DNA from 4 places in the Streptomyces sp. NPDC091387 genome. Region 2 is predicted to be linked to each of the others. Evidence: riboswitches for the same ligand, from Rfam matches in the RefSeq annotation. Region 2 holds a riboswitch; each other region holds the start of a gene.
What was found. Region 2 has a riboswitch for cobalamin ahead of cobN (cobaltochelatase subunit CobN). Riboswitches for the same ligand answer to the same signal wherever they lie in the genome.
Positions count from the first base shown of each region.

Region 1: it holds a riboswitch for cobalamin, as region 2 does, so the genes downstream of both, ACIQM0_RS05690 (ribonucleoside-diphosphate reductase subunit alpha) here and cobN (cobaltochelatase subunit CobN) in region 2, are expected to answer to the same signal.
Region 3: it holds a riboswitch for cobalamin, as region 2 does, so the genes downstream of both, ACIQM0_RS37570 (CbtB-domain containing protein) here and cobN (cobaltochelatase subunit CobN) in region 2, are expected to answer to the same signal.
Region 4: it holds a riboswitch for cobalamin, as region 2 does, so the genes downstream of both, metE (5-methyltetrahydropteroyltriglutamate--homocysteine S-methyltransferase) here and cobN (cobaltochelatase subunit CobN) in region 2, are expected to answer to the same signal.

Region 1 is NZ_JBIVTZ010000002.1:306,674-312,118, reverse strand. It holds gene ACIQM0_RS05705 (DUF3311 domain-containing protein) at 281-487, shown strand; gene mctP (monocarboxylate uptake permease MctP) at 484-2,112, shown strand; gene ACIQM0_RS05695 (GNAT family N-acetyltransferase) at 2,234-2,746, shown strand; cobalamin riboswitch at 2,788-2,925, shown strand; gene ACIQM0_RS05690 (ribonucleoside-diphosphate reductase subunit alpha) at 3,067-5,445, shown strand, end outside.
Region 2 is NZ_JBIVTZ010000015.1:24,751-30,195, reverse strand. It holds gene ACIQM0_RS28455 (precorrin-2 C(20)-methyltransferase) at 1-57, opposite strand, end outside; gene ACIQM0_RS28450 (precorrin-8X methylmutase) at 60-686, opposite strand; gene cobG (precorrin-3B synthase) at 802-2,121, opposite strand; cobalamin riboswitch at 2,169-2,321, shown strand; gene cobN (cobaltochelatase subunit CobN) at 2,393-5,445, shown strand, end outside.
Region 3 is NZ_JBIVTZ010000032.1:187-5,631, forward strand. It holds partial or broken gene ACIQM0_RS37560 (glycoside hydrolase family 16 protein) at 1-113, opposite strand, end outside; gene ACIQM0_RS37565 (histidine phosphatase family protein) at 310-888, opposite strand; adenosylcobalamin (AdoCbl) riboswitch at 1,026-1,119, shown strand; gene ACIQM0_RS37570 (CbtB-domain containing protein) at 1,165-1,380, shown strand; gene ACIQM0_RS37575 (CbtA family protein) at 1,410-2,180, shown strand; gene ACIQM0_RS37580 (GNAT family N-acetyltransferase) at 2,280-2,786, opposite strand; gene ACIQM0_RS37585 (tetratricopeptide repeat protein) at 2,900-3,256, opposite strand; gene ACIQM0_RS37590 (pirin family protein) at 3,399-4,364, shown strand; gene ACIQM0_RS37595 (universal stress protein) at 4,962-5,445, shown strand, end outside.
Region 4 is NZ_JBIVTZ010000006.1:20,326-25,770, reverse strand. It holds gene ACIQM0_RS13925 (GNAT family N-acetyltransferase) at 105-572, opposite strand; gene ACIQM0_RS13920 (hypothetical protein) at 759-1,007, opposite strand; cobalamin riboswitch at 1,321-1,538, shown strand; gene metE (5-methyltetrahydropteroyltriglutamate--homocysteine S-methyltransferase) at 1,700-4,018, shown strand; partial or broken gene ACIQM0_RS13910 (ECF transporter S component) at 4,089-4,316, opposite strand; gene ACIQM0_RS13905 (Rieske 2Fe-2S domain-containing protein) at 4,483-5,445, shown strand, end outside.

The DNA of each region.
Region 1 (5,445 bases), on a different contig from region 2:
ACGGGGGCTTTCCGCTCTCCGGCCAGCCCCTCCGTACCGCCATTGGTCTGAACCAACTCACCCGCACGCAGGGCCATTTGGGCGAACCTTCGCCGGGTGGAAGACCGTTGCCGGACCGCAATGCGGACAGGGGGTGACGCTGGCACGGGCGCTCACTTAGATTTCCCTGCGCGTTACAACAGGTGATCAGCGAGGGGACGGAGTCGCCGCCATGTCAGCAGACCCAGAAGGAAAGCCAGCGGACCCAGGAGGAAGGCCGCCCACGGTCACACCCGTGCGGGTGGTCATCGCCCTCTGCCTCATCGCGCCGTTCGTGGCGATGCTCTGGGTGAGTTCGTACGCCAAGATCGACCCGACCTTCATCGGTATCCCGTTCTTCTACTGGTACCAGATGCTCTGGGTGCTGATCTCGACCGCGCTCACGATGATCGCGTACAAGCTGTGGCAGCGTGACCAGCGCGCCCGCAAGGGGGGTGCGTCGGCATGAAGGACGGCGTGAACGGCGTCGCGCTCGGCGTCTTCATCTTCTTCTTCCTGGCCGTGACGGTCGTCGGCTTCATGGCGGCCCGCTGGCGCAAGGCCGAGAACGAGGCCAGCCTCGACGAATGGGGCCTGGGCGGACGGTCGTTCGGCACCTGGGTCACCTGGTTCCTGCTCGGCGGCGACCTCTACACCGCGTACACCTTCGTCGCCGTACCCGCGGCGATCTACGCGGCGGGCGCGGCCGGCTTCTTCGCGGTGCCCTACACCATCCTGGTGTACCCGCTGATCTTCACCTTCCTGCCGCGTCTGTGGTCGGTCTCGCACAAGCACGGCTACGTCACCACCTCGGACTTCGTCCGCGGCCGCTTCGGCTCCAAGGGGCTCTCCCTCGCCGTCGCGGTCACCGGCATCCTCGCCACCATGCCGTACATCGCGCTCCAACTCGTCGGCATCCAGGCGGTCCTCGACGTGATGGGCGTCGGCGGCGGCGAGAACACCCACTGGTTCATCAAGGACCTGCCGCTGCTGATCGCGTTCGCGGTGCTCGCCGCGTACACGTACTCCTCGGGCCTGCGCGCGCCCGCGCTGATCGCGTTCGTCAAGGACGGGCTGATCTACCTGGTCATCGCCGTGGCGATCATCTACATCCCGATCAAGCTCGGCGGCTTCCACGACATCTTCGCCTCCGCGCAGGAGAAGTTCGCGGGCCCGCCGGGAGGCAAGCCGACCGGCGCTCTCGCGCCCGGTGTGAACGGGCAGTGGGGCTACGCCACGCTGGCGCTGGGCTCGGCGCTGGCGCTCTTCATGTACCCGCACTCGATCACGGCGACGCTCTCCAGCCGCAGCCGCAACGTGATCCGCCGCAACACCACGATCCTGCCGCTGTACTCGCTGATGCTGGGCCTGCTCGCACTCCTCGGCTTCATGGCGATCGCCGCCGGGGTCAAGGTGGACAACGGCCAGCTGGCGATCCCGCAGCTCTTCGAGGACATGTTCCCCGACTGGTTCGCGGGGGTGGCGTTCGCCGCCATCGGCATCGGCGCACTGGTCCCCGCGGCGATCATGTCGATCGCGGCGGCGAACCTGTTCACCCGGAACATCTACAAGGACTTCCTGAAGCCCGACGCGACCCCCGCGCAGGAGACCAGGGTCTCCAAGCTGGTGTCGCTGCTGGTGAAGGTCGGCGCGCTCGCCTTCGTCCTCACCATGGACAAGACGGTCGCGATCAACTTCCAGCTGCTCGGCGGGATCTGGATCCTCCAGACGATGCCGGCCCTGGTCGGCGGCCTGTTCACCCGGTGGTTCCACCGCTGGGCCCTCCTCGCGGGCTGGGCGGTCGGCATGATCTACGGGACCGCCGCCGCCTACGGAGTCGCCAGCCCCACCCAGGCGCACTTCGGCGGTTCCTCCAAGGAGATCCCCGGCATCGGCGAGATCGGCTACATCGGCCTGACGGCGTTCGTGCTGAACCTCGTGGTCACCGTCGTCCTCACCTTCGTCCTGAACGCCGTGAAGGCGCCTGCCGGGGTCGACGAGACCTCGCCCGACGACTACACCGCGGACGCGGGCGACCCGGGCGTGAAGACCGAGCTCCCGCCGGCCACGGCCGGGGCGCCGGGCGGTCACTGACCCGCCGCGCCACGGGCCGCCGCACCCCCCGCACCGGGGTGCGGCGGCCCGTTCGCGTGCCGGGCGCCGGGGCCCGGGAACTCCCTCGAACGGGCGCGCGGAGTGCGGCAGACTTCCGGGCATGGACATCACCATCAGGCCGGTCGCGCCCGCCGAGCACACGGTCCTCGGCGAGATCACCGCAGAGGCCTATCTCGGGGACGGGCTGCTGGACTTCGGCGCCGACGATCCCTATCTGGTGCAGCTGCGGGACGTCGCCCGGCGGGCCGCGGAGGCCGACGTGCTCGTCGCGGCGGACGCACGGGGACGGGTGCTCGGCGGGGTCACCTACGCGCCGCCGGGCAACCGCTGGGCCGATATCGCGGCGCCGGACGAGGCCGAGTTCCGGATGCTCGCGGTCTCCCGCGAGGCCCGCGGGGCCGGGGCGGGCGAGGCGCTCGTCCGGGCCTGCACCGACCGGGCACGGGCCACCGCGGGGGTCACCGGGATCGTCCTGTCGACGCAGCCGGCCATGCACGGGGCCCATAGGATCTACGGGCGCCTCGGCTTCGTCCGGACCCCGGAAAGGGACTGGTATCCGATCGAGGGGCTCTCGCTGCTGACGTACCGCCTGGAGTTCCCGGCGGACTCCTGATCGGTCACGCGACACAACATGTGGGGGCTGCCTCAACCGGCGGCCCCCACATGTATGCTCGTGCTCGCTGTCGCCGCAGGGAAATCCGGTGCGAATCCGGAACTGTCCCGCAACGGTGTATTCGGTGTGCTTTTGTGCACCCCCGAGTCCGAGGACCTGCCGACAGCGCGTCCGGCTCGACCGAACCGGACGCCCAGACGTCCGGGCCTCGTGGATGGGCCGGTGGACGCCGCACGGAGTGCTGCCCCGCCCAGGGCCCGGCTCCGCCCGGCTGCCCCCGTTCCTCCGCCGGCCCAGAGCCGAGCGAGGGAGAGCACCACGTGACCATCGCGCCAGCCGATCCGGTTTCAGCGGCCGAATCAACGGGAACCACGAGCGACGGACCGGGAACCGCGTTGCTGCGAACCCTCACCGCCCTCACCGCGGATCTGCCCGACACCGACCCCGGACGCGTCGCGGGCGCCGCACTGCGCGGCCGCAACGCCCGGTCGGACGAGGCCGAGCTGCGCTCGCTGGCCACCGAGGCCGCCGCGGGCCTGATCTCCGAGGACCCCGCCTACTCCCGGCTCGCCGCCCGCCTCCTCACCCGCTCCATCGCGGACGAGGCGGCCGGGCAGGGCGCGACGTCCTTCTCCGCGTCGGTCGCCGTCGGGCACCGCGAGGGCCTGATCGCGGACCGCACCGCCGAGTTCGTGACGCTCCACGCGGCCGCCCTCGACGCACTGGTGGAACAGGCCCTCGCCGACGGCGCCGACGACCGCTTCGGCTACTTCGGGCTGCGTACCCTGCACAGCCGCTACCTGCTGCGCCACCCGCTGACCCGCCAGGTCGTCGAGACCCCGCAGCACTTCATGCTGCGCGTCGCCGCCGGGCTCGCCGAGGACAACTCCGAGCGCGCCCTGGGCGAGGTCGCCGCGCTCTACCGGCTGATGAGCCGGCTGGACTACCTGCCCTCCTCCCCCACGCTCTTCAACTCCGGCACCCGGCACCCGCAGATGTCCTCCTGCTACCTGCTGGACTCGCCGCTGGACGAGCTGGACTCGATCTACGACCGCTACCACCAGGTGGCGCGGCTGTCCAAGCACGCGGGCGGCATCGGCCTCTCCTACTCCCGTATCCGTGCCCGCGGTTCACTGATCCGGGGCACCAACGGGCACTCCAACGGCATCGTCCCGTTCCTCAAGACGCTCGACGCCTCCGTCGCCGCGGTGAACCAGGGCGGCCGGCGCAAGGGCGCCGCCGCGGTCTACCTGGAGACCTGGCACGCGGACATCGAGGAGTTCCTGGAGCTGCGCGACAACACGGGTGAGGACCAGCGGCGCACGCACAACCTCAACCTGGCGCACTGGATCCCGGACGAGTTCATGCGCCGGGTCGACACGGACGGCACCTGGTCGCTGTTCTCCCCGGCCGACGTGCCCGAACTGGTCGACCTGTGGGGCGACGCGTTCGACGCCGCGTACCGGGCGGCCGAGGCCAAGGGACTGGCCCGCAAGACGATGCCGGCCCGTGAGCTGTACGGCCGGATGATGCGGACGCTCGCACAGACCGGCCAGGGCTGGATGACGTTCAAGGACGCCTCCAACCGGACCGCGAACCAGACCGCGGAGCCGGGCCGCGTCGTGCACTCGTCGAACCTGTGCACGGAGATCCTGGAGGTCACCGACGACGGCGAGACGGCCGTCTGCAACCTGGGTTCGGTCAACCTCGGCGCGTTCGTCGCCGACGGCACCATCGACTGGGAGCGCCTGGACGCCACCGTCCGTACCGCGGTGACCTTCCTCGACCGGGTCGTCGACATCAACTTCTACCCGACCGAGCAGGCGGGCCGCTCCAACGCCCGCTGGCGGCCGGTGGGCCTGGGCGCGATGGGCCTCCAGGACGTCTTCTTCCAGCTGCGCCTGCCGTTCGACTCCCCCGAGGCACGCGCCCTGTCGACGAAGATCTCCGAGCGGATCATGCTCGCCGCGTACGAGGCCTCCTGCGCGCTGGCCGAGCGCTCGGGCCCGCTGCCCGCCTGGTCCGAGACGCGGGCCGCCCGCGGGGTGCTGCACCCGGACCACTACGACACCGAGCTGAACTGGCCGGAGCGCTGGGACGCGCTGCGCGCCCGGGTCGCGAAGAGCGGGATGCGCAACTCGCTGCTGCTCGCCATCGCGCCGACGGCGACGATCGCCTCCATCGCGGGCGTGTACGAGTGCATCGAGCCGCAGGTCTCCAACCTGTTCAAGCGCGAGACGCTCAGCGGTGAGTTCCTCCAGGTCAACGCGTACCTGGTGGACGAGCTGAAGAGGCTCGGCGTGTGGGACGCGCGGACCCGTGAGGCGCTGCGCGAGGCGAGCGGCTCGGTGCAGGGCTTCGCGTGGATCCCCGAGGACGTGCGGGCGCTGTACCGCACGGCGTGGGAGATCCCGCAGCGCGGACTGATCGACATGGCGGCGGCCCGTACGCCGTTCCTCGACCAGAGCCAGTCGCTGAACCTGTTCCTGGAGACGCCGACGATCGGCAAGCTCTCCTCGATGTACGCGTACGCCTGGAAGCAGGGGCTGAAGACGACGTACTACCTGCGCTCGCGCCCGGCGACCCGGATCGCCCGTGCGGCGTCCGGCCGGGCCGCGGCCACCGCCCCCATTCCCGTACAGCAGGCGGCCGCGCCCGACGCGGACGCGATCGCCTGCTCCCTCGAAAACCCCGAGTCC
Region 2 (5,445 bases):
CGGATCGCCGGGGCCGAGCCCGACCCCGTACAGCCGGCCGTTCCTCTGCTCGCTCACGCTTACTCCTCCTCGCTGGCGATGGCGTTGAGGGCGGCGGCCGCCATGGCGCTGCCGCCGCGCCGGCCGCGCACGATCAGGTGGTCGAGGCCGGACGGGTGCGCGGCCAGGGCGTCCTTGGACTCGGCGGCGCCGATGAAACCGACCGGGACCCCGATGACGGCGGCGGGGCGCGGTGCGCCCTCCTCGATGAGTTCGAGCAGCCGGAACAGGGCGGTGGGCGCGTTGCCGACGGCGACGACCGCACCGTCCAGCCGGTCGCGCCACAGCTCCAGGGCGGCCGCGCTGCGGGTGGTGCCGAGTTCCGCCGCGAGAGCGGGCACCGACGGGTCGGACAGGGTGCACACCACCTCGTTGTCCGCGGGCAGCCGCTTGCGGGTGACACCGCTGGCGACCATGGCCACGTCGCACAGGATGGGGGCGCCCGCCCGCAGCGCCTCGCGGGCACGGGCCACCACGTCCGGGCTGAAGGCGAGGTCGCGTACGAGGTCGACCATGCCGCAGGCATGGATCATCCGGACCGCGACCTGGCTCACATCGGCGGGCAGGCCGGACAGGTCCGCCTCCGCGCGGATCGTGGCGAAGGACTGGCGATAGATGGCCGGTCCGTCCTTCTCGTACTGGTGCACAGTGCTGTCGCTCTCTTCATCGGGCGGGGAAGGGGCCATGGGGCATGGGGCGGGGAAGGGCCCCGGGCGTGGAACGTACAGGTGCCGCGGTGTCGCGGTGCGGGGCGGGCCGGTGTCAGCCGACGGTGCCCCGGGCCGCCGTCACGGCGGCCGCGAGCGCCGGGGGACCGGCGGGGACGGACAGCGGGGAGCCCCGCTCCTCGCCGCGCACCGTGCGGACCCGGTAGCCGTCCGGGGTGGCGACGACGTCGACCCACTCGCCGCGCGGATGACCGCAGCGGCGTTCGCACCCCGACCAGTACACCGGGAGTGCGCCGGGGGGTCCCACGGTCGCAGCGGCCTCGGCCCGCACATCGGCCAGGGACCTGGCGCAGCCGGGACGCCCGATGCAGGCACCCACCCCGGTCCAGGGGGAGTGGGGCCCGATGACCAGTCCGGCGGCCCCCAGCCGGTCCAGCGCCGCCGCGGCCCGCCCCCGTTCCAGCCCGGGTACGACGACGCCGCGCCACGGGGTCAGCCGCAGTTCGCCGTTCCCGCGGTGCCTGGCGGTGCCGGTCAGCGCCTGCCACTGGTGGGCGCCGATACGCCCGAGGGGCACGCCGACGGACAGCGCGACGGTGCCGTGCGGGCCGGTCACGATGCCGGGATCAGGGGGCGCGGATTTCTCCGGGCGGGCGGGGACGGCGGTGGGTCCGGAGCTGATTCCGGCCTGCCGCAGCCGCCGTACAATCTCGTCGAGGAGCGGCTCGCCGCCCCCGGGCAGATCCGCCACCCGCCAGGCACCGGAGCCGGCCGCGGCGTCGAGGAAGGCCTCTGCGGCGATCAGGGCGGCCCGCGGCGCCCGTGCGCCGGGTATCCGTACCGCGCTCTCCGCGGAGCCGACCCGCAGAGTCGCCCCGCCGTCGCTCCGCGCCAGCAGGGTCACGTCGGCGCCCAGCGCGTCCACGTCGCCGCGTCCGTCGTCGAGGGCGAACAGGAACCGCCCCGACAGACCGGCCGCCGCGTCACTCGCGCACAGCAGCTCGTCCACCGCGGACAGCCACGGCCGGACGTCCCGCTCGCCCCGGCCGTCGAGACCGGAGAGCGGGGACGCCACGATGTTGCGGACGCGCTCGTGGCGCTCGGAGGGCAGCAGCCCCGACTCGGCCATCCCGGAGGCCAGTTCGCCGCCGCAGTCCGGGCCCAGGCCGCGCAGCTGCACGTTGCCGCGCGAAGTGAGATGCAACTCACCGTCGCCCAGCCGCTCCGCCAACTCCCCCAGCACATCGGCCTGCGCCGCGCTCAGCACGCCACCGGGGATCCGGACGCGGGCCAGCGCACCGTCGTCCGCCCGGTGCAGCCGCAGCGTCCCGGGGCAGGCGTCGCCACGGGCACGGGGAGAAGCGTCTCCTGTGCGCGCGGGAAGGATGGCAGGTGGGGGCATGGCGGCGAGCATACCGACCATCTCATCAGATCCGTATGAGCCCCAGTTGATAGGTGCCCCTTACTATGCCTAGCGACGGGCTGTCCGGCCCGTCGTCGCCACAGACGGCGACAGGGGAGGAAGCCCGGTGCGATTCCGGCGCGGTCCCGCCACTGTGAATCCGGTCGCACCGACCGGGTGAGTCAGGAACTCCCTTCCCCGTCCACCCGGCTCCGGCCGGGCAGGGGAGTCCCATTCCGACACCGCCCGGGGCGTGGATACCCCGAGGAAGGCCAGACGCCGCATGATCCTGCTCCTGTCGACGTCCGACACCGACCTGCTCAGCGCCAGGGCAGCCAACGGCCCGGTCACCTACCGCTACGCGAACCCCTCCCGGCTCCCGCTCCAGGACCTTCCGCAGCTTCTGGAGGGCACCGAACTGGTCGTCGTACGTCTCCTCGGCGGCGTCCGTGCCTGGCAGGACGGCCTCGACCACGTCCTCGCCACCGGACGCCCGGTCGTCGTCCTCACCGGGGAACAGGCCCCCGACGCCCAGCTGATGGCCGCCTCCACCGTCCCCATCGGCATCGCCGCGGAGGCCCACGCCTACCTGGCGCACGGCGGCCCCGCCAACCTGGAGCAGCTCGCCCGCTTCCTGTCCGACACCGTGCTGCTCACCGGCCACGGCTTCGAACCGCCCGCCCCCGCGCCCTCCTGGGGCCCGCTGGAGCGCACCCCCCGTGCGACGGACGGCCCCACCATCGCGGTGCTCTACTACCGCGCCCACCACATGAGCGGCAACACCGCGTTCATCGAGACCCTGTGCCGTGCCGTCGAGGACACGGGCGCCCGCGCCCTGCCGCTGTTCGTCGCCTCACTGCGCACGCCCGAGACCGAGCTCGTCGACGCGCTGCGGGACGCCGACGCGATCGTGACCACCGTGCTCGCGGCGGGCGGCACCCGGCCCGCGGAGGCGTCGGCCGGCGGTGACGACGAGTCCTGGGACGCCGGGGCCCTCACCGGCCTCGACGTGCCCATCCTCCAGGCGCTCTGCCTCACCAGTTCGCGGACCGACTGGGAGGACAACGACGAGGGCGTCTCGCCGCTGGACGCCGCGAGCCAGATCGCGGTCCCCGAGTTCGACGGCCGCCTGATCACCGTCCCGTTCTCGTTCAAGGAGATCGACGAGGACGGCCTCCCGGCGTACGTCGCCGACCCCGAGCGCGCCGCCCGGGTCGCCGGGATCGCCGTACGCCACGCCCGGCTCCGCCACATCCCGAACGCCGAGAAGCGCCTCGCGCTCGTGCTGTCCGCGTACCCGACCAAGCACTCCCGGATCGGCAACGCGGTCGGGCTCGACACCCCCGCGAGCGCCGTCGCCCTGCTGCGCCGGCTCCGTACCGAGGGCTACGACTTCGGTGACGAGGAGGTGCCGGGCCTCGCCTCCGGCGACGGTGACGAGCTGATCTACGCGCTGATCGAGGCCGGCGGCCACGACCAGGAGTGGCTCACGGAGGAGCAGCTGGCCCGCAACCCGGTCCGTATCCCGGCGGCCGACTACCGCCGCTGGTACGCGACGCTGCCGGCCGAACTCCGCGAGGCCGTCGAGCAGCACTGGGGCCCGGCTCCGGGCGAGATGTTCCTGGACCGCTCGCGCAACCCCGAGGGCGACATCGTCCTGGCCGCCCTGCGCCGGGGCAATCTGCTCATCCTCATCCAGCCGCCGCGCGGCTTCGGTGAGAACCCGATCGCCATCTACCACGACCCCGACCTGCCGCCCTCGCACCACTACCTGGCGGCCTACCGCTGGATCGCCGCCTCCGCCGACGACAACGGCTTCGGCGCCGACGCGATGGTCCACCTCGGCAAGCACGGCAACCTGGAATGGCTGCCGGGGAAGAACGCCGGCCTGTCCGCCGCGTGCGGCCCCGACGCGGCTCTGGGCGATCTCCCCCTGGTCTACCCGTTCCTGGTCAACGACCCGGGCGAGGGAACCCAGGCCAAACGCCGCGTCCACGCCACGCTCGTGGACCACCTCGTACCGCCGATGGCCCGCGCCGAGAGCTACGGCGACATCGCCCGGCTGGAGCAACTCCTCGACGAGCACGCCCAGATCGCGGCGATGGACCCGGCGAAGCTCCCGGCGATCAGGGCCCAGATCTGGACCCTGATCCAGGCCGCGAAGCTCGACCACGACCTGGGGCTCGAAGACCGCCCGCAGGACGAGGGCTTCGACGAGTTCATCATGCATCTCGACGGCTGGCTCTGTGAGATCAAGGACGCGCAGATCCGCGACGGCCTGCACGTCCTGGGCGGCGCGCCCGACGGCGCCGCCCGCGTCAACCTGGTCCTGGCGATCCTGCGCGCCCGCCAGATCTGGGGTGGCACCACGTCCCTGCCCGGCCTGCGCGAGGCACTAGGCCTCGACGAGTCGGCGGCCACCCGCACCACCGCCGACGAGGTCGAGGAGCAGGCACGGGCCCTGGTCCAGGCGATGGAGGACGCGCACTGGGCGCCGGACGCCGTGACCGAGGTCGCCGCCGGGCATCCGCGGTCCGTCGCGGACATCCTGGAATTCGCGGCCAACGAGGTCGTGCCGCGGCTGGCGGCCACCACCGACGAACTCGACCACACCGTGCACGCGTTGAACGGCGGGTTCGTCCCCGCCGGCCCCTCGGGATCCCCGCTCCGGGGCCTGGTCAACGTCCTGCCGACCGGCCGCAACTTCTACTCCGTCGACCCCAAGGCAGTGCCTTCCCGCCTCGCCTGGGAGACCGGTCAGGCCCTGGCCGACTCCCTCCTGGACCGCTACCGCGCCGACAACGGCGACTGGCCCACCTCGGTCGGCCTGTCCCTGTGGGGCACGAGCGCGATGCGTACCGCGGGCGACGATGTCGCGGAGGCCTTCGCCCTGCTGGGCGTCCGCCCGGTCTGGGACGACGCGTCACGACGCGTCACGGGCCTGGAGGCGATTCCGGCGGCCGAACTCGGCCGCCCGCGCATCGACGTCACCCTCCGCATCAGCGGCTTCTTCCGGGACGCGTTCCCGCACACCATCGGGCTCCTGGACGACGCGGTCCGCCTCGCGGCCTCGCTGGAGGAACCCGACGAGCAGAACCACGTACGCGCCCACACCCAGGCGGACCTGGCCGTCCACGGCGACGAACGCCGCGCCACCACCCGTATCTTCGGCTCCCGGCCCGGTACGTACGGCGCCGGCCTGCTCCAGCTCATCGACTCCAGGGACTGGCGCACGGACGCCGACCTCGCGGAGGTCTACACCGTCTGGGGCGGCTACGCGTACGGCCGCGAACTCGACGGGCGCCCGGCCCGCGAGGAGATGGAGACGGCGTACAA
Region 3 (5,445 bases), on a different contig from region 2:
GCCGAGCCGGGCGCCGCCGGGGCGCCGGAGGCGAAGCCGGAGGTGGCCGAGACGAGGGCGAGCACCGACAGTGCGGAGACCAGGAGGCGCCTGGTCAGGTGGGGGGAACTCATGGAATTTCCTTTCCGTACAGGACGGAGGAAAAGTGACTAACCATGCATATGACAAGTGGGGGCATGGCGGCCACGTGGGGGAGAGTTGGGGCCTTAGTTCACTACGTGATTTAAGAAGTGAACCAAGAGCGTGTCAAGGCTCCGTACAGGCCACAGTTCTTGCACGCACCGAATCCGCGCTGCTCCGGTACGTTCATCAGCTGGCCGGCTCCGGTGCGAGCGGCCTGCCGCAGCGCAGGTTCCACCGCCCCGACCTGCCGCTGAGCTCCGTGACCGTCAGCGGGACCACGTCGAGGCGCCAGAAGGCCTGCGGCGGGAGATCCAGTGCACGGACTGCCGCGGCGCGGATCACGGCAGGCTCGGCCACCCCCAGCACCCGGCCGCCGTCACTGCCGTCGGGGGAGTCGAGTGCGTCGAGCCACGCGCCCACTCGGGCGCACAGCTCCAGCAGCGACTCGCCCCCGTGCGGAGCGGCTGACGGATCCGCCAGCCAGGCCGCCACCCCCTCCGGCTCCCGCGCACTCACCTCGGAGAGCCGTGCGCCGGACCAGCGGCCCATCTCCCAGTCCCGGAGCGCGTGTTCGACGCCGGCCCGGAGGCCGAGCGCGTCCGCGGTGCCGGCGCAGCGCAGTGACGGACCCCGCAGACACCGGTCCGCGGCCGGCACCGCGTCCGCGGCTGCTCCGGCCTGCCGGAGCCCGGAGTCGTCAAGCGGTGCGTCACCGGCGAACCGGGCCTCGCGCAGCGCGGCGTTCATCGCCGGTGAGATCAACATCACCCGTACCGTCACTACCGCTCTCAACTCCCTGAACTGTGGCCACTTGGCCAAGCACACCATGACATCCGGGCCCTCGGTGCCGCGGACGGCACCATGGCGGCGCCCACGTCCAGGCGGTATGGTCGCGACGACATGACGAGGGTGTGACGGAAGTCCGGTGAGAATCCGGCACGGTCGCGCCACTGTGAACCCGTACCTGTGCGGGAAGTCAGACCCAGCACCTTCGTCTCAGGCACCACGATCGGGACGCGTGTTCCCTCAGGAGGTTCTGCCATGGCACAGACTGCTGCCCCCGCCACCGGCGCACCCGCCATCACCCCCATCTCGCTCAAGGCCATCGCCCCGTGGGCGGTCTTCTTCGGCATCGTCATGCTGATCCTGCTGTACTTCGTCGGCGCCGAACAGGGCGCCACCTCCGTCATCTCGGGTGCGGGCGTGCACGAGTGGGTCCACGACGGCCGTCACCTGCTCGGTTTCCCCTGCCACTGACCCACCGGGCTGATCCAGGGGAATCCCTCATGAACTCCATATCTGTCAGAGCCATCCTGGTCCGCGGCATGCTCGCGGGCCTCATCGCGGGCGCGCTCGCGATGATCGTCGCCTACTGCCTCGGCGAGTCCCGCGTGGACGCGGCCATCGCCCTCGAGGAGGCGCACAGCCACGAGCACGGCGGCGAGGAACTCGTCAGCCGCACCCTGCAGTCCACCGCGGGCCTCGCCACCGGTGTACTCGTCTTCGGGGTGGCCATCGGCGGCATCGCCGCACTCGTCTTCTGCTACGCGCTCGGCCGGATGGGCCGGTTCGGCCCGCGGGCCACGGCGGCGCTGATCGCGGCAGCGGCCCTGCTGACCGTGTACGTCGTGCCGTTCCTGAAGTACCCGGCCAATCCGCCGGCCGTCGGCAACCCCGACACCATCGGCAAACGCACCGGGCTGTTCTTCCTGATGGTCGCCCTCAGCGTGTTGCTGGCCGTCGCCGCGGTCATCCTCGGCAGGCGGCTGGCCCCCCGCCTGGGTGCCTGGAACGCGACGATCGCCGCAGCGGCCGGCTATGTGCTGCTGATCGGTCTCGCGTACGCCTTCCTGCCCGCGTTCAACGAGGTGGGAAGGGACTTCCCGGCCACCCTGCTGTGGCAGTTCAGGCTGGCCACGCTCGCGGTTCAGTTCACGCTCTGGACCACCTTCGGGCTGGTCTTCGGCTACCTCACCGAACGGCTGCTCGTGCCAAGGGCCGAGGCGGCCGAGGCCGGAAGCGGAACGGCGAAGCGAGCCGTCACCGCCGCAGGCTGACCGACGCGAACGCGCGGCCACGGACACGCGGTCCGGGCCGGAGCACGGCGGAACCCGCAGGGCGAATCCCTGCGGGTTCCGCCGTGCTCCGGCCCCGGCTCACTCCTGGGCGGGCCCGTTCCAGTCCACCCGGTAGTGCTTCAGTTGGGAGTCCTGCTTCACGAGGCGCATGCCCGCGGCGGTCATGACGCGCTGGGACGCGATGTTGTCGAGGTCGGAGTCCCCGTGCACGCAGGCGACGCCCCGGGCACGGGCGAACCGCAGCAGCGCGCGGAGCGCCTCGGAGGCGTACCCCATACCCCGGACCGACGGCACGAGTCCATAACCGATCACGACGTGCCCGTCCTCGTCGGGTACTCCGTGGAACCCCAGCCCTCCGATCACCGGCCCGTCCTCGCCGAGCCGTATCTCGTACGAGCCGAACGGGCTCGGATCCCCGGTGTCCGCACAGGTGTTGAGCAAGCGCGTGGCCGCCGCCCGCTCGCCGGGCGAGGGGTACCCGGCCGCCCAGCGGACGCCGTCCGGCGGCCGGCCCGCCACCACGTGCTCGGCGTCAAAGATGCTCATCGGACGGAGCAGGAGGCGCGGGGTGCTGAGGACGGTCATGGTTCAGGTGACTATCACGCGGTACAGGCGGGCCGCATCCGGATATCCTCCGGCCGAGGCCCGCCCGTACCGAACGTTTCGCATGTCTCCGGTGATCCCCGGGGGACCTGCGGCTACTCGCCGCCGGCCGGGGTGAAGTCCCCGGACAGTGCGGCGGCCACCCGCAGGTGCGTGGCCGCCTCCGTCGGGTGCCCCTGCCGCTCCAGCGTGCGGCCGAGCATCAGCCGTGCGTAGTACTCGACGGGATCGAGCTCCAGCACCGCGCGCAGCTCCGTCTCGGCCCGGCCCAGCCGCGCCGAGTGGTAGTAGGCCCTCGCCAGCAGCAACCGCACCGCGACCTGCTCCGGCGCCTCCTCGACGAGCCCGCCCAGAATCCGGGCCGCGACCATGTACTCCTTCGACTCGAAGAAGAACTGCGCCCGCTCCCACCGCTCGGCGGCGGTACCGAACTCGTAGTAGGTGTCGCTCATTCGTCCTCCTCGGTCGAGGCTCGCCGCGGGCCGGTCCCGTACGCGTCGCATCGCCACAACGCATCGAGATGGTTTAACATTCCACTAAATATTCGGCGTGGGCGACGCCCGCCCGGATCCCCGCGGGAATAGGTTGAGCGCCATGAGCAATCTCGATCGGCAGGCAGCACTCTCCGTCTGTGGAGGGCGCGGCTTCGTCGTCGCCGAACCGGTACGTGAACTCCTCACCCCGCGCCGCGTGAAGCTCGGGGAGTCCACCGAAGTGCGCAGGCTGCTGCCCAATCTGGGCCGTCGCATGGTCGGGGCATGGGCCTTCGTCGATCACTACGGCCCCGACGACATCGCCGACGAGCCCGGCATGCAGGTGCCGCCCCACCCCCACATGGGCCTGCAGACGGTCAGCTGGCTGCACGAGGGCGAGGTCCTGCACCGCGACAGCCTCGGCAGCCTGGCCACGATCCGCCCGTACGAACTCGGTCTGATGACCTCGGGCCGGGCGATCAGCCACTCCGAGGAGAGCCCCAGGTCGCACGCCGCGCTGCTGCACGGCGCCCAGCTCTGGGTCGCGCTGCCGGACGCCCACCGCGACGTCGAGCCGCACTTCCAGCACCACTCCGGCCTGCCGACGGTCACCGCCCCGGGCCTCACCGCCACCGTGATCCTCGGCGACCTCGACGGCGCGACCTCGCCCGGCACCGCGTACACCCCGATCGTCGGCGCGGACCTGGCGCTGAGCCGCGGCGCCGAGGCGCGTCTCCCGCTCGACCCCGACTTCGAGTACGCGGTGCTGTCGATGTCCGGCGAGGCCGAGGTCGACGGCGTACCCGTCCTGCCCGGCTCGATGCTCTACCTCGGCTGCGGTCGCACGGAACTCCCGCTGCGCGCGGAATCCGACGCCGGCCTGATGCTCGTGGGCGGTGAGCCCTTCGAGGAGGAGATCCTCATGTGGTGGAACTTCGTGGGCAGAACCCAGGACGAGATCGAGCGGGCCCGCGAGGAGTGGATGAACGGCGATCGGTTCGGCACCGTACGCGGCTATGACGGTGCACCGCTCCCCGCTCCGGCGTTGCCCCCGGTGCCCTTGAAGCCCCGGGGACGGGTCCGCTGACCTGCGCGGATACCGGTACCGGGTCGTCCTCGTGCCGGGCGATTCCGGGATCGGCGGCGGTTTTCGCCGAGGTGTGCCAGGAAGGCGACGGGGCCGAGGGGCCGTCGGCGCTCGCCAGTTCTTGCGCCAAGGTCGGTGCCGCCCAGGTGCTGCCTCTCACCCTGGCCCGCGGCCGCCGCACGTTGTCAGAGCCCCGCGGGGAGCGGCTTCGGTTCGCCGGGAGCCGCCCGGTTGCGACACGTGCGGCGAGGGCCGCATGCCCCGACGAGTGGCCAACTCGCCCTTCCGCTCGGCTCTGTCCTCAGTGACAGGTGCAGCTGGACATGCTCCCGCCTGTCAGTGGCAGTGGGAACGGTGCTGACGACCGGCCGGCGGCGACGCGTATCCGCTTGAGTTGTTGCTGGGCTGGAAGCACGCCGTGAGGCCGACGGATTGCCGATGGTCCCCAGAACGGGGCCGGTTGACCCCTGACCTGGGCGACGGGTGGGCCGGATGCTGGGGGCGAGCCTCCGGCATCCGGACAACGGAACAGGGGGCTGTTCACGGGCCCATGCGCCACAGGTTCGCAAGGGCCCCGGCATATCTGAGGAGCGAACCATGAGCGGTTCCAACGTACGAAGTGTGGTGGTCGGTGTAGATGCCTCGGCCCACGCCCAGGAAGCTCTCGACTGGGCCGCCGACGAGGCTGTCCTGCGCGGTGTGCCACTGCGTATCGCCCATGCCTGGACCATGGCCCCGCATCGTGTGCCGGGCACCGGCGGGGTCGGGGCCGCGAAGAGCCTGCTCCAGGCGGCGGAGGAGATTCTGGCTCGGGCCGGCAGCCGCGCCCAGGCGCGGCACAGCGGATTGCGGGTGGACTTCGAGGTGCTGCCCGAGGAGGCGGTGCCGGGGCTGATCCGGCTGGCGCGCGACGCCGAGCTGCTGGTGGTTGGCTGCCGGGGGCTGGGCCGCTTCAGGTCCGTACTGATCGGTTCGGTCAGCCAGAGCCTGGTTGCCCATGCGTCCTGCCCGGTCGTCGTCTTCCGCGGCCCCTCCGAGGCGGCTGATCCGGTGGCTGACCGGGCTGAGCCGAACGATACGT
Region 4 (5,445 bases), on a different contig from region 2:
GGAATCAGCGGGCTCTCACCCTCACGACGAACGAGCAGCGGCGCAGGGGACACCGACGGGGTCACCGATACCGAAACAGCGGCAGGCGGGCGGCGGCAGCGGGTTCAGTCCGCGGACAGGAAGAAACGCCGCTTCTCCTTGGCGCGGGCGCCCAGCCGGTCGTAGAACCTGATCGCGTCCGCGTTCCACGAAGGGGTCTGCCACTGGATCTGGCTGAGCCCCAGGACGCGCGCCTCGCCCCGGACGGCTTCCACCAGCAACGGGCCGACCCGCTGACCGCGGTGGCCGTCCCGCAGGAAGAGGCAGTCCATGGAGAGGTATTCCGCGCCGTCCCAGGTGGACAGTTCGGGGGCGCAGGTGGCGTAACCGATGATCCCTGCGTCGTCCCGTTCCGCGACGAAACAACGCAGTCGCGGAGCCGCGGTGCCGAAGAGCAGTGACTCCAGACGCCCGGCCAGGTCCGCGGGCGGCGGCTCGGCCTGCTCGTACCGGGCGTGCTCGGCCACCAGCCGGGCGATGTGCGGGAGATCGGCGGGACGTGCGTGGCGCACCCTCACCGCACCGGTACTCATCAGCGGGCCTCGCCTTCCATGACGTCGTCGCACCATGCTCCCCGGCCCGGCCGAACCGGGCCGGGGAGGACAGCGACGGGGCGCTCCCCACGCGGGTCATACGCCTATGATCCACGCCCGCGGCCTCCGCCGTCGGCACAAGGGTGAAGAGCGCTTTCGTCCGGCGCGTGCCTTCGGGGAGCCGGGTCAGCCGGACGGTTCGTCGGGCACGGGGTGGTCGGCATGGCGAGGGGCTGCGGGCGGAGCGCCGCGCCGGCCGGTACCTGCCTCGTCCGTATCGGGAATCTCCAGGTCCGGGTGCTCGTCGGCCGTCGGCCGCATCGAGCCGCCGACCACGTCCAAGGGGTCCTCGTCGGCCGTGGCCTGCTGATCGGGCGGGTCCCGCGGAATCGGGTCCCCACTCGTTCCGGGGTCTTTCGGGTGAAGGTCGTTCACGGTGTTCTCGCTTCCTCCCATAGGCGTCGTGCCCGGTGCGGGTACCCGGGTGACCGGCGCTGATGCATGGCCGGCGCGGTAACGGATGGTTACCGCGGTGAACGGTCGCGCGCTCCTGGCCGGTTACCCCGGCCGGTCCGTCCCCGTCCGTACCCGTCCGCCGCCCGGCCCCGACGGTGCACGGCCTGCTCCAGGTTGGGCAATACATTCGTCCCACAGGAGCGCGGATCACGCTCACCGAGAACGTGGGGCCGGGGTCCCGTTTCACGTTCCGGAATGTGAACAGCGGTGCCTGGGCAGTGGACGACCGTCTAGGCTGGCAGGTGCAGTTGGTTCGCCCTGTCCGCCAGGCAGGTGCGTCGTAAGAGGGAACCCGGTGGAATTCCGGGACTGCCCCGCAGCGGTGAGTGGGAACGACCGCCGTCATACGCACTGGATCCGGTCGGATCTGGGAAGCGACGGCCAGTAGGAGTCTGCCCCCGGCAGATGTGCCCGCGAGTCCGAAGACCTGCCCGTTGCCCGCACGCGACCCCTCGTGTGCGGATATCCCGGTGACCTCGTGGGCGGGTCGGCGTACATACCAGACGCAAGTCCGCGCCGAAGGCGTGCGCGAGGTCCGTCCGGTACGTCATCCCTTCGCGTCCGTGTCCCGTCCCGGGATGTTCAGGAGTCATCTCGCGAAGGAGATTTCCGTGACACCCAAGCCCGCAGCCGCGGCAGCACGAGCCACCGTGTACGGCTACCCCCGCCAGGGCCCGAACCGGGAACTGAAGAAGGCCATCGAGGGCTACTGGAAGGGCCGCGTCACCACCGACGCCCTCCGGGAGACGACGGCCGGCCTGCGCCGCTCCAACTGGGAACGGCTGGCGGACGCCGGCGTCCACGAAGTGCCCACCGGCGACTTCTCGTACTACGACCACGTCCTCGACGCCAGCGTCATGGTCGGTGCGGTCCCCCAGCGCCACCGTGCGGCCGTCGACGCCGACGCACTCGACGGCTACTTCGCGATGGCCCGCGGCACCCAGGACGTGGCGCCGCTGGAGATGACCAAGTGGTTCGACACCAACTACCACTACCTCGTCCCCGAACTCGGCCCGGACACCGTCTTCACCGCCGACTCCACCAAGCAGGTCACCGAGCTCAAGGAAGCCCTCGCGCTCGGGCACACCGCCCGGCCGGTACTCGTCGGCCCCCTCACCTACCTCCTGCTGGCCAAGCCCGCCCCCGGAGCAGCGGCCGGCTTCGAACCGCTCACCCTGCTGGACAGGCTGCTGCCGGTCTACGCCGAGGTGCTCGCCGACCTGCGTGCCGCGGGCGCGGAGTGGGTGCAGCTCGACGAACCCGCGCTCGTCCAGGACCGCTCCCCTGCCGAGCTGAACGCGGCGGCCCGCACCTACCGTGACCTCGGCGGCCTCACCGACCGCCCCAAGCTGCTCGTCGCCTCCTACTTCGACCGGCTCGGCGATGCCCTGCCCGTCCTGGCGAAGGCCCCGGTGGAGGGCCTCGCCCTGGACTTCACCGGCCCGGCCGCCGCCAACCTCGAAGACCTCGCCGCCGCCGGCGGACTGCCCGGCAAGCGGCTCGTCGCCGGTGTCGTCAACGGCCGCAACATCTGGATCAACGACTACGAGAAGTCCCTCGCCACCCTCGCCACCCTCCTGGGCCTCGCCGACAGCGTCGACGTGGCCGCTTCCTGTTCCCTCCTGCACGTCCCCCTCGACACGGCACCCGAGCGGGACATCGACCCCCAGATCCTGCGCTGGCTCGCCTTCGCCGAGCAGAAGTGCGCCGAGGTCGTCACCCTGGCCAAGGGACTCACCCGGGGCACCGGCGCCGTCGCCGCCGAGATCTCCGCCAACCGCGCCGACCTCGCCTCCCGCGCCGACTCCCCGATCACCACCGACCCTGCCGTACGGGCCAGGACTACCGCCGTAGCCGGCGCCGACTGCCGCCGCTCCCAGCCCTACGCCGAGCGGGCCGCCGCCCAACGGGCCCACCTCGGGCTGCCGTTGCTGCCGACGACGACCATCGGCTCTTTCCCGCAGACCGACGAGCTGCGCACGGCCCGCGCCGACCTGCGCAAGGGCCGTATCGACACGGCCGGATACGAGGAACGGGTCAGGGCCGAGATCGGCGAGGTCATCTCCTTCCAGGAGAAGACCGGCATCGACGTCCTGGTACACGGCGAACCCGAACGCAACGACATGGTGCAGTACTTCGCCGAACAGCTCACCGGCTACCTCGCCACCCAGCACGGCTGGGTCCAGTCCTACGGCACCCGCTACGTCCGCCCGCCGGTCCTCGCCGGCGACATCTCCCGCCCCGAACCGATGACGGTGCGCTGGACCGCGTACGCCCAGTCACTCACCGGCCGCCCCGTCAAGGGGATGCTGACCGGGCCCGTCACCATGCTCGCCTGGTCCTTCGTCCGCGACGACCAGCCCCTCGGGGACACCGCGCGACAGGTCGCCCTCGCACTGCGCGACGAGGTCAACGACCTCGAGAGCGCAGGCACTTCGGTCATCCAGGTCGACGAGCCCGCACTGCGCGAGACGCTGCCCCTGCGGGCGGCGGACCGCGCCGCGTACCTGGAATGGGCCACCGAGTCCTTCCGGCTCACCACCAGCGGTGTACGTCCGGACACCCAGGTCCACACCCACATGTGCTACGCCGAGTTCGGGGACATCGTCCAGGCCATCGACGACCTCGACGCCGACGTCATCAGCCTGGAGGCCGCCCGCTCGCACATGCAGGTCGCCCGCGAACTGGCCGCACACGGCTACCCGCGCGAGGCGGGCCCCGGCGTGTACGACATCCACTCCCCTCGGGTGCCCGACGCCGCCGAGGCCGCCGCTCTGCTCCGCAAGGGGCTGGAGGCCATCCCCGCCGAACGGCTCTGGGTCAACCCCGACTGCGGTCTGAAGACCCGCGGCTGGCCCGAGACCAGGGCGTCCCTGGAGAACCTGGTCGCCGCGGCCCGTACCGTCCGCGGTGAGCTGCCCGCCTCCTGACCCGGGAAGGACCGGAGGGCCGGGGTGTCCGCGTGTGAGCGTGGCGCGCGAACCCCGCCCGTCCGGGCCCTCACTTCCCGTCGGGCGCCGCCGGTCCGGAGCGGGTGTAGCGCACCGGGGCCCGGAAGCGGGCGCGGCGGGCGGCCCGGCGGAACGTGGTGAGCACGGCGGGGCCCGCCGGCACGGTGCAGACGAAGTTGGTGACGGCCCGCCCGGTGTCCCAGCCGAGGGAGGTGGCGAGGTCGAAGGCGAGGCAGCGGTGCCACTGCTCGGTGAAGGGGAGCCCGGGGAGGTAGGCCGTGCGTCACGTCGTTGGGCCGAATCGTCGAGAAATTCTCCCGGTACACACCTGCGTCGTCAACTCAGCGCGCTTGAGACCTCGTTCGGGTGGCGTGCGGCATGTTGAGGGAATCGCGCGGAGGTCCGGGGCAGCCTCCGGGCGACGAATCGTGGAAGGGGAAGTCGTGGAAGTGCCACCCGAGTACGGGCGCGCCATCAGTGAGGGTCCGACCCCGGCGGACGCCGCTGGTGCACCCGCCCTGCCATACCCGAGCGGCTGGTCCGCGCTGGCCTTCTCGCACGAGCTACGGCCGGGCAGAGTGCTGACCCGGCCGCTGGCGGGGCAGGACGTGGTGCTGTACCGGCTCGGCAGTGGAGCGGTCCGGGCCATCCACCCGTACTGTCCGCACCTCGGTGCCCATCTCGGTCTGGCGGAGCTCGACGGGGACGAACTCACCTGCCCCTTCCACTTCTTCGCGTTCGGCCCCGACGGCACGTGCGTGCGTACGGGATACGGCACGCCGCCACCTCGTTCCGCTTTGACGCAGTTACCCGTGCACGAGGTCAACGGTGCCGTCTTCGTCTGGCGCCACCACGACGGCCGTGCTCCCGACTGGCTGATCCCCCGCTGGCACGAGATCGGCCACCGGCCGGCCCGCACGGCCGCCTGGGAGCTGGCCGGAAACGTCCAGGAGGTCATCGAGAACTCGGTGGACCTCGGGCACTTCGCCACCCTGCACGGCTGGGCGAAGGCCGAGATCGGCGGGCCGGTGGCGTACGACGACGCCGCGTTCCACGTATCCATGCGAGCCCATGAGTCGGCGCCGCTCCTGGGCGGCTTCACCGTCGATGTGGAGGTGGACGGATACGGGCTCGGCTGTCTCCACGCCGACGTGCACACGCCTCGCCTCGGGCTGCGCATGTGCACGACGGTGATGCCGACGGCGATCGCGCCCAACCGGATGCAGTTCCGGCAGTTGAACCGCATCGCCTTCACCGAGCCGGGGCGGCTGCCGCCCCCGCTGGCGCGGGCGGTCAGCCGCGTTGCCGCCCGGCTTCTGGACCGCGTCATCTTCCGGACCAGTTGCGAGTTCACAGCGGCGGACTTCCCGATCTGGCATCACAAGCAGTACCTGCAACCGCCCCGG